2 linked regions of the Streptomyces noursei ATCC 11455 genome follow. The protein of the gene in region 1 interacts with the protein of each later gene in a pairwise test. Links are inferred from orthologs where the notes say so. Each region holds a gene or a part of one and is shown on either strand. Other genes may lie near its edges. The genes, in order: rlmN and ftsZ.

Region 1 (3,105 bases):
CCGCAGAAGAAGAGCGCGGGGCGCAATCTGCGCGCCGCCATAGGGGTCGGCGTCGGACTCGGCGCCGTCATCCTTGCGTCGCTCTTCGTCTACAAGCCGGTGTTCATCGGCGTCATAGCGATCGCTGTCGTCGTGGGCCTGTGGGAACTGACCTCGCGGCTGGCGGAGCGCAAGGACATCCGGGTGCCGCTGGTCCCGCTCGCGATCGGCGGCACCGCCATGGTGATCGCCGGGTATGTGCGCGGCGCCGAGGGCGCGTGGGTGGCCATGGCGCTCACCGCGCTCGCCGTCCTCGTCTGGCGGATGACCGAGGCGCCCCAGAACTACCTCCGGGACGTCACGGCCGCGGTCTTCTCGGCGTTCTACGTCCCGTTCCTGGCGACGTTCGTTGCCTTGATGCTGGCCGCCGCGGACGACGGGCCGCAGCGGGTGCTGACGTTCCTGCTGCTGACGGTCGTCAGCGACACCGGCGCCTACGCGATCGGCTGGCGCTTCGGGAGGAAGAAGCTCGCGCCGCGGATCAGCCCCGGCAAGACCCGTGAGGGGCTCGTCGGCGCGGTCCTCTTCGCGATGGTGGCCGGCGCGCTGTGCATGCAGTTCCTGATCAAGAACGGTGCCTGGTGGCAGGGGCTGCTGCTCGGCGTTGCCGTCGCGGTCAGCGCCACTCTCGGCGACCTCGGCGAATCCATGATCAAGCGGGATCTGGGCATCAAGGACATGGGCACCCTGCTGCCCGGCCACGGCGGCATCATGGACCGGCTGGACTCCCTGCTGCCGACCGCCCCGGTGGTCTGGCTGCTGTTCGTGATCTTCGTGGGATCGGGCTGAGCGCCGCCGGTTACCCTTGAAGGGCGCGCCGCTTGTTCGCGGCGCGCCCTTTCCGTCCCCGCGACCGCGGGGATGATCCGTGAGGTCTCCTGGTTCCGGCCCCGTCCGGACCCTGGTTCCGCGTCGGCGGAAGCCGCCCGGCCTCGTCGCACAGAGGAGTTTCCGCCCATGGCACGCCCGGCCCCGGGAGAACTGACGTTCGTCGCCCCCCGCGGCGCCAAGAAGCCCCCTCGACACCTCGCCGACCTCAGTCCGGCCGAGCGCCGGGAGGCGGTGGCCGCGATCGGTGAGAAGCCGTTCCGCGCCAAGCAGCTGTCGCAGCACTACTTCGCCCGCTACGCGCACGACCCGGCGGAGTGGACCGACATCCCCGCAGCGGCCCGCGAGAAGCTGGCGGCGGAGCTGCTGCCGGACCTGATGTCGGTGGTGCGGCACATCTCGTGCGACGACGACACCACCCGCAAAACCCTGTGGCGGCTGCACGACGGCACCCTCGTCGAGTCCGTCCTGATGCGCTACCCGGACCGGGTCACCATGTGCATCTCCTCGCAGGCCGGCTGCGGCATGAACTGCCCGTTCTGCGCCACCGGACAGGCCGGTCTGGACCGGAACCTCTCCACCGCCGAGATCGTGCACCAGATCGTCGACGGAATGCGGGCGCTGCGCGACGGCGAGGTCCCCGGCGGTCCGGCGCGGCTGTCCAACATCGTCTTCATGGGCATGGGGGAGCCGCTCGCCAACTACAAGCGGGTGGTCGGCGCCATCCGGCGGCTGACCGACCCCGAGCCGGACGGCCTGGGCCTCTCCCAGCGCGGCATCACCGTCTCCACCGTCGGGCTGGTCCCGGCGATGCTGCGGTTCGCCGACGAGGGCTTCAAGTGCCGCCTCGCGGTGTCGCTGCACGCGCCCGACGACGAGCTGCGGGACACACTCGTACCGGTCAACACCCGCTGGAAGGTCCGCGAGGTGCTGGACGCGGCGTGGGAGTACGCCGAGAAGTCCGGCCGCCGGGTCTCGATCGAGTACGCCCTGATCCGCGACATCAACGACCATGCGTGGCGCGGTGACCTGCTGGGGCGGCTGCTCAAGGGCAAGCGGGTCCATGTCAACCTCATTCCGCTCAATCCGACGCCGGGCTCGAAGTGGACCGCCTCGCGGCCCGAGGACGAGCTGGCGTTCGTACGGGCCATCGAGGCACACGGCGTGCCGGTGACCGTCCGGGACACCCGGGGCCAGGAGATCGACGGCGCCTGCGGACAGCTCGCGGCCTCGGAGCGCTGAGCCACCCGCTGGTACGGTGTCGTCGAACAAACGCACATTCCGACAGGGGAGCGCCACAGCGCTGAGAGTGCGGAGACGTCGTAGCCCTACGGCGCCCGCAGACCCTTGAACCTCGCCCGGGTCATTCCGGGTAGGAAGTTCGGTCGTCACTCATGCTGTTGCGCCCCGCCCACCGTCCGTTGCCGTACGTCACCGACGCAGAACGCAGCGGGCACCGGGCGGGGCCGCGTCTCTTCCTGGCCAGCCAGGAGGAAATCAGTGAGCACCACCAGCAGGATCACCGCGGCAGCGCTCGCCGCCGCGGCCGGCATGACCGCACTCGCCGGGTGCGGCAGCTCGGGAACCAGCGGCAGCGCGGACGCCAAGACCGTCACGCTCGTCAGCCATGACTCGTTCAACGCCTCCAAGTCCGTTCTGGCCGCCTTCGAGAAGGAGAGCGGCTACAAGGTCAAGATGATCAAGGGCGGCGACGCCGGCGAGGCCGTCAACAAGGCGATCCTGTCCAAGGACAATCCGCAGGGCGACGTCTTCTTCGGGATCGACAACGCGCTGCTCTCCCGCGGTCTGAACGCCGGTCTCTTCACCCCCTACAAGGCCCAGGGCCTCGACAGCGTCCCCGCCGACCTCCAGCTCGACAAGGACGCCCACCGGGTCACGCCCCTCGACTACGGCGACATCTGCGTCAACTACGACCGCGCCTATTTCACCGAGCACAAGCTCACGCCGCCGCAGAGCTTCGACGACCTGCTCAAGCCGCAGTACAAGGGGCTGCTCGTCACGGAGAACTCCGCCACCTCCTCTCCGGGGCTCGCCTTCCAACTCGGCACCATCGCGAGCCACGGCGAGGCGGGCTGGTCGGACTACTGGAAGAAGCTCAAGGCCAACGGCGTCGAGGTCGTCAACAGCTGGGAGCAGGCGTACAACGAACGCTTCTCGGGCTCCGCGGCCGGCAAGGGCAAGGGCGACAAGCCACTGGTGGTCTCCTATGCCTCCAGC
Region 2 (3,189 bases), 3.7 Mb from region 1 along the record:
CCGCTCGCCTCCGTGGACACCGAAGCGGTGCGGCGCCGGCTGCTCGCCCGGCTCCCGCGCCTCAAGAGCGTTGACGTCACCCGGTCCTGGCCGCACACCCTCGGTCTGGAAGTGACCGAAAGGGCGCCGGAACTGCTGCTGCAAACGAACGGAAGGTTTGTGGAAGTGGACGGCGAGGGCGTCCGATTCGCCACGGTGAGTCGCGCCCTCAAGGGCGTCCCGCTTCTGGAAATGACCGTTTCCGATTCCCCGAGCCTGCACCGCTTCGGAACCGGCCGTTTGCTGCGCGCCGCGGTCACCGTCGCCCGGGACCTCCCGGCCGCGGTCCGCAAGGACGTGCGCACCGTCCGGATGCGTTCCTACGACTCCATCACCCTCGAACTCGCAGGTGATCGCACGGTGATGTGGGGCAGCAGCGAGCAGGGCGCCGAAAAGGCGAAGGTGCTGGCCGGCCTGATGAAGGCCGCGCGTGACGCGCGCCACTTCGACATCTCGGTCCCCAGCGCCCCCGCGGTGTCCGGGAGTTGACGTACCGCGACGCAGGCCAGCACCCTGGATGGCTACGACTATGGGTGATCACATAGGGTGAAAAGAAAAACGGGAGGTTCGGCGTGTTCGTTGAACGCGCGCGCCTTGTCGACTTAGTGTCTCGTTCCAAAGGGACCGTGGAACCAGGAACACAGGCACAGTAACCCTAAACTTCAGAGTTAGGGTTCGGGTCGGCGGAGCGGACCATCCCTTCGGCATCAGTCGGCGTCCACACGCAATGTGCGGCGACGACACGTAAATCGAGGCGAGAGGCCTTCGACGTGGCAGCACCGCAGAACTACCTCGCAGTCATCAAGGTCGTCGGCATCGGCGGCGGTGGCGTGAACGCCATCAACCGGATGATCGAGGTCGGGCTCAAGGGCGTCGAGTTCATCGCGATCAACACCGATGCGCAGGCGTTGCTGATGAGCGACGCCGACGTCAAGCTCGACGTCGGCCGCGAGATGACGCGCGGACTCGGCGCCGGCGCCAACCCGGATGTGGGCCGCAAGGCGGCCGAGGACCACCGCGAGGAGATCGAGGAGGTCCTCAAGGGGGCCGACATGGTCTTCGTGACCGCGGGCGAGGGCGGCGGCACCGGCACCGGCGGTGCCCCGGTCGTCGCCAACATCGCCCGCTCGCTGGGCGCCCTGACGATCGGTGTGGTCACCCGGCCGTTCACCTTCGAGGGCCGCCGCCGCGCCAACCAGGCCGAGGACGGCATCGCGAGCCTTCGCGAAGAGGTCGACACCCTCATCGTGATCCCCAACGACCGTCTGCTGTCCATCTCGGACCGCCAGGTGAGCGTGCTCGACGCGTTCAAGTCCGCGGACCAGGTGCTGCTGTCGGGTGTCCAGGGCATCACCGACCTGATCACCACCCCGGGTCTGATCAACCTCGACTTCGCCGACGTCAAGTCCGTGATGTCGGAGGCCGGCTCGGCGCTGATGGGCATCGGCTCGGCGCGCGGCGACGACCGTGCGGTGGCCGCGGCCGAGATGGCGATCTCCTCGCCGCTGCTGGAGGCGTCGATCGACGGCGCCCGCGGTGTGCTGCTCTCCATCTCCGGCGGCTCCGACCTCGGTCTCTTCGAGATCAACGAGGCCGCGCAGCTGGTCAGCGAGGCCGCGCACCCCGAGGCCAACATCATCTTCGGTGCGGTCATCGACGACGCGCTGGGCGACGAGGTCCGGGTGACCGTCATCGCCGCGGGCTTCGACGGCGGTCAGCCGCCGGCCCGCCGCGACGCCCAGCAGGCCGGGATGCCGTCCCCGAAGCGCGAGGAGCCCGCCCCGGCGCCGGCCCGTCCGACCGTTCCCCCGGTCGAGCCGCCGCGCACCGCACCGTCGTTCGGCGGTCTCGGCGCGGTCCCGCAGATCCGGGACGAGGCCCCGGCGTCGTCCGACTCCTCGTCGCTGGGCGAGGTGTCCACCTCGCCGACCGGCGGCCCCTCGGTTCCCCCGGCCCGTCCGTACTCGGACTCCGCGGCCGAGGAGCTGGACGTCCCCGACTTCCTGAAGTGACGTAAAGCACCGACGTGATAGGGCAACAGCACCACGTGAGCGGCGCGCACTTCGCCTTCACCGACAGGTGGGGCGGGGTGAGCGCCGCTCCGTATGAGCAGCTCAACCTGGGCGGCGCGGTGGGCGACGACCCCGCGGCCGTCCGTGCCAACCGCGACCTGGTGGCCCGGGAACTGGGCCTGGACCCGGCCGCGGTGGTCTGGATGAACCAGGTCCACGGCCGGGATGTCGCCGTGGTCGACGGACCCTGGGGGGAGGGCGAGCCCCCGTGTGTGGACGCGGTGGTGACGAGCCGCCGGGGTCTGGCGCTGGCCGTGCTGACCGCCGACTGCACCCCGGTCCTGCTCGCCGACCCGGCCGCCGGGATCGCGGGCGCCGCGCACGCGGGCCGGCCGGGCCTGGTCGCCGGGGTCGTGCCGGCGGTCGTCGCGGCCATGGTCGAGCGGGGCGCCGAGCCGTCCCGGATCGTCGCGTACACCGGGCCCGCGGTCTGCGGGCGCTGCTACGAGGTGCCCGAGGCGATGCGCGCCGAGGTGGCCGCGGCGGTGCCGCAGGCGTGGGCGACCACCTCCTGGGGCACCCCGTCGGTGGACGTGGCCGCGGGGGTGCGAGCCCAACTCGCCGCGGCCGGCGTGCAGTTGCGTGGGGAATCCCACATCTGCACCCTCGAATCGGCGGACCACTTCTCGTATCGACGCGACCGCAGGACCGGGCGGCTCGCGAGCTACGTATGGCTCGGGGACGCCCCCGGAGAGGCTGCGCCGTGACCGAGGACCGCAGAACGCAACTGGCCGACAACATGGCGCGGGTGGAGGATCGTATCTCCACCGCCTGTGCCAAGGCCGGCCGGTCGCGCGACGAGGTCACGCTGATCGTCGTCACCAAGACCTACCCCGCGAGCGACGTCCGACTGCTCGCGGAGTTGGGGGTGCGCCAGGTCGCGGAGAACCGCGATCAGGAAGCGGCTCCCAAAGCGGCCGAATGTGCCGATTTGCCGCTGACTTGGCACTTCGTCGGTCAATTGCAGACCAACAAGGTGCGGTCGGTGGCCGGTTACGCCGGGGTCGTCCAGTCCGTCGACCGACCCCGGCTCGTCACCGCGCTCTCCAAGGAGGCGGTCCGTGCCGGGCGGGAGCTG

What was found.
Region 2: the proteins of rlmN (region 1) and ftsZ interact in binary tests that used the Escherichia coli proteins (3 or more experiments, as listed by UniProt). The link is inferred for Streptomyces noursei ATCC 11455 from one-to-one orthologs.

What each region holds. Positions count from the first base shown.
Region 1 is NZ_CP011533.1:3,111,743-3,114,847, reverse strand. Bases 262-3,052 are described here. They hold rlmN (dual-specificity RNA methyltransferase RlmN), read left to right. Parts: upstream 262-996; coding sequence 997-2,109; downstream 2,110-3,052. Other genes in these bases: SNOUR_RS12815 (thiamine ABC transporter substrate-binding protein), read left to right, coding at 2,368-3,052; SNOUR_RS12825 (phosphatidate cytidylyltransferase), read left to right, coding at 262-828. Outside these bases: more of SNOUR_RS12825, read left to right, coding at 1-261; more of SNOUR_RS12815, read left to right, coding at 3,053-3,105.
Region 2 is NZ_CP011533.1:6,772,730-6,775,918, forward strand. What follows is about bases 56-2,930. They hold ftsZ (cell division protein FtsZ), read left to right. Parts: upstream 56-809; coding sequence 810-2,051; downstream 2,052-2,930. Other genes in these bases: SNOUR_RS28715 (cell division protein FtsQ/DivIB), read left to right, coding at 56-528; pgeF (peptidoglycan editing factor PgeF), read left to right, coding at 2,066-2,818; SNOUR_RS28730 (YggS family pyridoxal phosphate-dependent enzyme), read left to right, coding at 2,782-2,930. Also shown: more of SNOUR_RS28715, read left to right, coding at 1-55; more of SNOUR_RS28730, read left to right, coding at 2,931-3,189. UniProt on the Escherichia coli protein: Essential cell division protein that forms a contractile ring structure (Z ring) at the future cell division site. The regulation of the ring assembly controls the timing and the location of cell division.